Regions from separate parts of the Allofournierella sp. CML151 genome, predicted to be linked through region 2. Evidence: predicted binding sites of a transcription regulator. Region 2 holds the regulator's gene; each other region holds the start of a gene.
What was found. The regulator Rex, encoded in region 2, represses fermentation and respiration genes when NADH is low (regulators of the CRP and FNR family bind a similar motif). The targets are predictions, from matches to a motif close to ATTGTTAANNNNTTAACAAT.

Region 1 (2,264 bases), on a different contig from region 2:
TCTGGCCTTCCTGGTTCATCCCCTCCCGATGGAGTGATTTCTCCTGGTGGGGGCAGACAGCGCAGACACTCGGCCAGCGGCTGGAAGCCTTCCTTCTGGCCCCCGGCATGGGGCGGGATCTGGCAATCAAAACCGGACTTCTGGCGCAGGCTGGAATCGGATTTCTCCAGTGCGTGCTCTGTGAGCTGCTGCGCTGCACGCTGCGGCCGAACACCTGAAAAACGCAATGCCCCGGCTCTTTGCAGAGAGCCGGGGCATTTGTGGTTGTTTGAAACCGATCAGTTATCCTTGGAATGACGCTCGCCGATCTGGAATTCATCGGAATGCTGGAACATGTACAGCACCGTCATGGGGTCCTGGCCGGTCAGCTTCTTGTAGTCGTCGGTGAAGGTATCCATCTTGCCTTCCCGGATGGCCTGGGCAAAGGTGACCATGCCGTCCGAAGAGAAGGGAGCCTCGCTGTCCTTTTTGAACACGCCGTCGGTGGTGCGGGGTACGCCCATGGCGTCGAAGATCTGGTAGTTCTCTTCGTCGGTAATCTCCTGATAGCGCACGCTGTTGCCGGTGGCCTGGTTGCCGTATTCGATGAACTGGGAAATGGTCATCAGCTCGGGACCGTTGATGTCCAGAGTGGCGTGGCTGTATTCCGCGCCGCGATGCAGCGCATAGGCAACCGCCTTGGCGCAGTCCTTGCGGGAAATGTAAGCCATCTTGCCGTCGCCCTGGCTGTTCTTGAGCACGCCGTCCAGCTTCACATAGGTGAAGTAGTTGGTGATCATGGCCTCTGCATACTGAGAGTTACGCAGGAAGATGTAATCCAGACCGGCCTGCTTGATGTACTCCTCGGTGTAGATGTGGTCCTTCTTCTCCACACTGGGGTTGGTCTCGTCGCCCGCGTTCACCAGAGAGGTGTAAACGATCTGCTTCACACCGGCCTGCTTGGCAGCGTCCACCACGTTCTTGTGGGCATTCTGCCGCTTGGCTCCCACGAAGGGCATGGAGATCAGCGCCAGACGCTCGGCACCGGCGAAGGCCTCGGCCAGGCCGTCCGGGCTGTTGAAGTTGGTCACACGGGTCTCAACGCCCATGGCGGCGTATTTGTCCAGTGCCTGCTGGCTGTAGCCGCAGAAAATCAGCTGAGAGGGCTCTTCCAGCGTGAGAAGAACCTCCGCCGCATAGCCGCCCAAATTGCCGTCCACACCGGTCAGTAACAGTTTGCCCATAAGAATCTGCCTCCTTGAGAATATAAGTGTTTGCCGCCCGAATGACCCGGGCGTTCGATTTGTTTTTATTTTAACACCACATTCTCACCGGTTACAAAGACAAAAACGCAATGGGTTATTCGCTTTTCAAATAGGCGGCAAGCTCCTCCACAAACAGGTCCTGCGAGGGATTCTCGCCTGAGCGGTATTTCATTTCCAGCTGGAACCGATGGTGCGAGCCTTCAATGGGAATACGCCGCATCCGCCCGGCATACTCCTGGGGGAAATAATTGTCCGGCACAAAGCCGATGAGACCCTCGGTGAGCATGAGAAACAGCTCGCCGTCCATATCATTGGCGGTACGCTGGATGTTGGGGTAGTAGCCGTCCTGCCGGGCGTGCTCCAGCATCCCCTCATAAGAGCGGCCGATCACATGGGGCGACAGCATCACCAGCGGATAGTGATACAGTTTATCGGTCCGGATGGCATCCCGGCCGAACAGCGGATGCCCCTCGGGCACCAGCGCCTGGTACTCACCCTGATACATGGTCAGCGATTCCAGCTGACCGGTATATTCCGGTTCAAAATCGATGCCGATGACCGCATCGCACCGGCGGACCCAAAGCGCCTTGGAAGCCTCCTTGAAGGTGGCCTGCTCCACATCCACGGCCACGTCCGGGTGCCGGGTCTTGAATCCAGTCACAAAGGGCAGCAGAATCTGCAAATCAATCTTGGAGGTATAGCAAAGGCGCACCGGCAGCGCCGCGTTCCGGTCCAGGGCTGCCAGCCCCTCTTTGATGCGCTGGTACTGCCGCAGCAGTGCCTTGGCATCCTGGTAAAAGCGGGTCCCGGCGGCGGTGGGCTGGATGGGCAGGGTCGTGCGGTCAAAAAGCTTGACCTGCAGCTCCTCTTCCAGACTGTTGATGAACTGGGTCACCGAGGTCTGGGAGATATAATTATTACGGGCGGTTTTTGTGTAGCTGCGGGTTTCGTATAGATCAATGAAATAGGGCAACTTTTCGATCTTCAACGGGCTGTTTCACCTCCCCTTTCCCTGTTCAG
Region 2 (2,264 bases):
ACGCCCAGCACCAGCCCGGAATGGCGCACCGGGTGAATGGTCATGGTGGCAGTGGGCACGATAAAGCTCCGTTTTGCACTGACCGCCAGCGGAATGCCGATGGAATGTCCGCCGCCCAGCACCAGCGCCGCACTGGGCTTGGTCACCCCGCTGATCAGCTCGGCCAGGGCAAGGCCTGCCTCCACATCGCCGCCCACCGTATTCAAAATCACCAACAGGCCCTCGATCTCCGGGTCCTCTTCAATGGCCACCAGCTGGGGGATCACATGCTCGTAGCGGGTCACCTTCTGCTCCTGCCCGGCGCTCACATGGCCCTCAATCAAGCCGATTACTGTGAGGCAGTGGATAGCATGGCGGCCCTTGGTGCGGATCACTGAGCCGGTGTCCATCATAAAATCCTGTTCCAGCTTTTCCTGTTCCACCTGGGCGTCGGTGGGTTTCGGGGTATCGTTGTTCGGCATTGATCGCTTCGCTCCTTTTCTGCAACACCGTCCGGGGCATTCGCTGCTGAATTGTGCGGGGTTGCCTTTTGTTTTTTCTATCAGTTTGCACGAATTTTTTGTCTTTATGCCCGCACAGATGGCCTCGAGCCTCCAATTGGTTTGACAAGGCTTTCTGAATCCAGTATTATAAAGTATGGATATTTCCGCAAAGGGCCCAGTCGCGCCTTTTGCTCCTCTGCGGCACGGGGCAGGCCTGTGGCCCGCCCGTTGCCTCAAATCAATTCAAAAGACGGTGATGATAACATGAATCATTCTCAGGGAAAGGTCTCTCTGCCGGTGATCAAGCGGCTGCCCAAATATTACCGCTATATCAGCCAGATGCAGCAGAACGGCGTGGTAAAGGTCTCTTCCAGCGAGTTGGCCCGCATGATGGGCACCACTGCCAGCCAGGTGCGTCAGGATTTCAACTGCTTCGGCGGTTTCGGCCAGCAGGGAATCGGCTATAATGTGGATGTGCTGCTGCACGAGATCGGCCGGTTGCTGTTCGGCGAGGGCGAAAAGCTGCCCACCATTCTGGTGGGTGCAGGCCGTCTTGGCCGGGCGGTTTCCCGCTTTCTGACTACCGATACCAACGGCTACCACCTGCTGGCTGTGTTTGATGTGCAGCAGGAGCTGGTGGGCCAGGATCTGGACGGTATCCCCATCCACCACATTGATGAGCTGGAGTCCTTCTGTGCGGCTCACAAGCCCCAGGTGGCGGTGCTTTGCCTGCCCCGTGAGGGTGCGAAGGAGATTTCCGGCCGGCTGGTGGATCTGGGTATCCGCGGCTTCTGGAACTTCAGCCACTACGATCTGTCCATTCCCTATCCCAACGTGACGGTGGAGAATGCCCATCTGGGCGACAGCCTGATGAGCCTGGGCTACCGGCTGCGGAACGACTGAATCCCATAAAACAAAACAGCAGCCCGGCTGCGTGCTTACGCAGCCGGGCTGACTTTTGGCGAACGGGCGGCCCTTCGCTCCTTCGCTGTATGAAGAGGTTTGTGCAACACTATGGCAAAATTGTATTTTCGCTACGGCGCCATGAACAGCGGCAAAAGCACCGCCCTGATGCAGGTGGCCTATAATTACGAGGAACGCGGCATGCGGGTGCTGGTGATGAAGCCCAGCGTGGACACCAAGGGCGGCGACAAGCTGGTCAGCCGCCTGGGAGTGACCCGGCTGGTGGATATCGCCGTAACCCCCAAGCTGGATATTCTTGAGCTGGTGCGGGATCTGTTGACCCGCGCGCCCGCCCCGGCCTGCATCCTCACCGACGAGAGCCAGTTCTTCACTCCGGAGCAGGTGGAGCAGCTGCTGCGCATCACTGTGGAGCTGAACATCCCGGTGATCGCCTACGGCCTGCGCACGGATTTTTCCCTGAAGGGCTTCCCCGGCTCCACCCGCTTACTGGAGCTGGCCCATGCGGTGGAAGAGATGAAAACCATCTGCTTCTGTGGCCGCAAAGCCACCTGCAACGGCCGCAAGGTAAATGGCGAATTCGTCTTCGAGGGCGACCAGGTGGTCATTGACCAGGGCGGCGATGTGGAATACGTGAGCCTGTGTGCCCAGTGCTATTTCAAGGCACGGGACGATTTTTACCGCCGCCATCCCCGCATCACTGTTTAATCTCATAAGAAAAAAAACTCCCGAAAACCGGTATGGCTTTCGGGAGTTTTTCTTTTTACCGCAATTTACAGCACAACGCCCTTGACCAGCAGCGAAATGGTGCCGTCCGGCTCGTTGACGAACTCCACATAATCGTTATCACCCCGCAGCAGG
Region 3 (2,264 bases), on a different contig from region 2:
GTTGGAGGAGTCCAGCAGCGGGTCCATCTCCACCAGCTCCCAGTCCGGCATGTCCGGGCTGGTCAGCTCGGGAATGGCGGCCAGTCCGCCCGCAAAGCAGCCCGGCTTGGGCGCGTAGCCCTGCTCGCCGGGCATCATGCCGATGGTGCCGCCGGTATATAAGATGCAGATGCGTTTTTTCATAAAAATGCCCCCCTGGCCGGCGTCGGCTTTTGCGGCGCTTCGGCGAATTTTGCTGCTTATCAGCATACCACAAAAGCCGGGTGGGGGCAACTTCATTCCGGCAGGATGCACCGGGGGGCCAGGTGGATATAAACCGGGCTGAACCGGTCCGTCAGAAGCTCCGACGGCCGGGGCGGTGCCAGCAGGGGAAGGGCAGGGTAGAGCGGCAGCGAAGCCCCGCACACAAAGCCCGGCCCACCCGCGCGCACCGCAAAGCTTCCTCCCGCCTGGCGGGCAAAAGCCCGGGCCGCACCGAAGCCGAAGCCCGGCCGGGCGCCGGAGGCAAGGCCGGGGCCGCTGTCTGTATAAATAAGATGGGCGCACCCGCCTGCAGCCCGCAGGCGCAGCTCCAGGTTGAGGCGGGGTCCGGTGTACAAAAGGCTGTTGCACACCAGCTGCAGCACCAGTGCCTCCAGCAGGCCGCTGCGGCCCGCCACCGGCAGCGGCTCGCCCCAGCCGCAAAAACGCACCGAAGCCGGGGGCAGAGGGCAGACCTCGGCCGCTGCTTCCAGAAGTGCGCCGCACCAGCCGTTCAGCTCCAGGCAGGAGATGGCGGGCAGAGAAAAGGCCGCCTCCAGCTCCAGCGCGCGGGCACGGCGCAGCAGCAGGTAACCGGCCCGCAGCCCGGCGGCCCCGGCGGGCGCGTCCGGGCCCAGACGCAGAGCAGCCTGATGGCGCAGCAGAGCTGCCAGTTCCAGCGGATCGCTTGCAAAACGCATGAGAGTCCCTCCTGTATCTGTTAGTTTGCACAAATGATGCACCAATATCCCGTGATAATGCCTAAGGACGGGCACCTGCGTAATAATCTTTGTACTTTTGTGTTAATTTCTTGACAAGCCCTTGTAGTTTTCGGATTTTTGGTATACAATAAAGACACCTAAGTAATTTATTTACCTTAAGGAGGATATTACAATGGCTGTTAAAGTTGCAATTAATGGTTTTGGCCGCATTGGCCGTCTGGCTTTCCGTCAGATGTTCGGCGCTGAGGGTTACGAGATCGTTGCTATCAACGACCTGACCAGCCCCGAGATGCTGGCTCACCTGCTGAAGTACGACACCGCTCAGGGTCGTTACGACGGTCACACCGTTGAGGCTGGCGAGGGTTCCATCACCGTTGACGGCAAGAAGATCACCATCTACGCTAACCCCAACCCCGCTGAGCTGCCCTGGGGCGAGCTGGGTGTAGACGTTGTTCTGGAGTGCACCGGCTTCTTCACCAAGAAGGACAAGGCCATGGCTCACATCAACGCTGGCGCCAAGAAGGTTGTTATCTCCGCTCCCGCTGGCAACGACCTGAAGACCATCGTTTACAGCGTTAACGAGAACACCCTGACCAAGGAAGACCAGATCATCAGCGCTGCTTCCTGCACCACCAACTGCCTGGCTCCCATGGCCAAGGCCCTGAACGACGCTTACCCCGTTCAGAGCGGCATCATGACCACCGTGCATGCTTACACCGGTGACCAGATGATCCTGGACGGCCCCCATCGTAAGGGCGACCTGCGCCGCGCTCGTGCTGGCGCTGCCAACATCGTTCCCAACAGCACCGGCGCTGCCAAGGCTATCGGCCTGGTTATCCCCGAGCTGAACGGCAAGCTGATCGGTTCTGCTCAGCGCGTTCCCGTTCCCACCGGTTCTACCACCATCCTGGTTGCCGTTGTGAAGGGCAAGGACGTTACCGTTGACAGCATCAACGCTGCTATGAAGGCCGCTTCTTCCGAGAGCTTCGGCTACAACACCGATCCCATCGTGTCTTCCGACATCATCGGCATCCGTTACGGCAGCCTGTTCGATGCCACCCAGACCATGGTTACCAAGATCGACGACGACACCTATCAGGTTCAGGTTGTGTCCTGGTACGACAACGAGAACAGCTACACCAGCCAGATGGTTCGCACCATCAAGTACTTCGCTGAGCTGTAATTCTCCTCTGCTTAGGGTATGACGAAGGCCCCCGCGTGGTTCCTCCACGCGGGGGCCTTTTTCTGCGCCTTCGGGCATGCTTGCCTTTTTGGCTTTTAAATGCTAAACTGGTAACACAT

Region 1: PH256_RS01050 (NmrA family NAD(P)-binding protein) is a predicted target of Rex. The motif match lies at 1,282-1,301, and genes of this name have one in related genera.
Region 3: gap (type I glyceraldehyde-3-phosphate dehydrogenase) is a predicted target of Rex. The motif match lies at 1,040-1,059, and genes of this name have one in related genera.

The regions. Positions count from the first base shown of each region.
Region 1 covers NZ_JAPNNW010000001.1:211,460-213,723, reverse strand. The annotation lists gene PH256_RS01055 (ABC transporter permease) at 1-218, shown strand, start outside; gene PH256_RS01050 (NmrA family NAD(P)-binding protein) at 279-1,223, opposite strand; gene PH256_RS01045 (LysR family transcriptional regulator) at 1,339-2,232, opposite strand; gene PH256_RS01040 (DUF7916 family protein) at 2,261-2,264, opposite strand, start outside.
Region 2 covers NZ_JAPNNW010000002.1:62,746-65,009, forward strand. The annotation lists gene PH256_RS01975 (ClpP family protease) at 1-461, opposite strand, end outside; gene PH256_RS01980 (redox-sensing transcriptional repressor Rex) at 747-1,385, shown strand; gene PH256_RS01985 (thymidine kinase) at 1,497-2,111, shown strand; gene PH256_RS01990 (nucleoid-associated protein) at 2,177-2,264, opposite strand, start outside.
Region 3 covers NZ_JAPNNW010000018.1:39,993-42,256, reverse strand. The annotation lists gene ansA (asparaginase) at 1-183, opposite strand, end outside; gene PH256_RS12085 (ATP-binding protein) at 276-941, opposite strand; gene gap (type I glyceraldehyde-3-phosphate dehydrogenase) at 1,135-2,145, shown strand.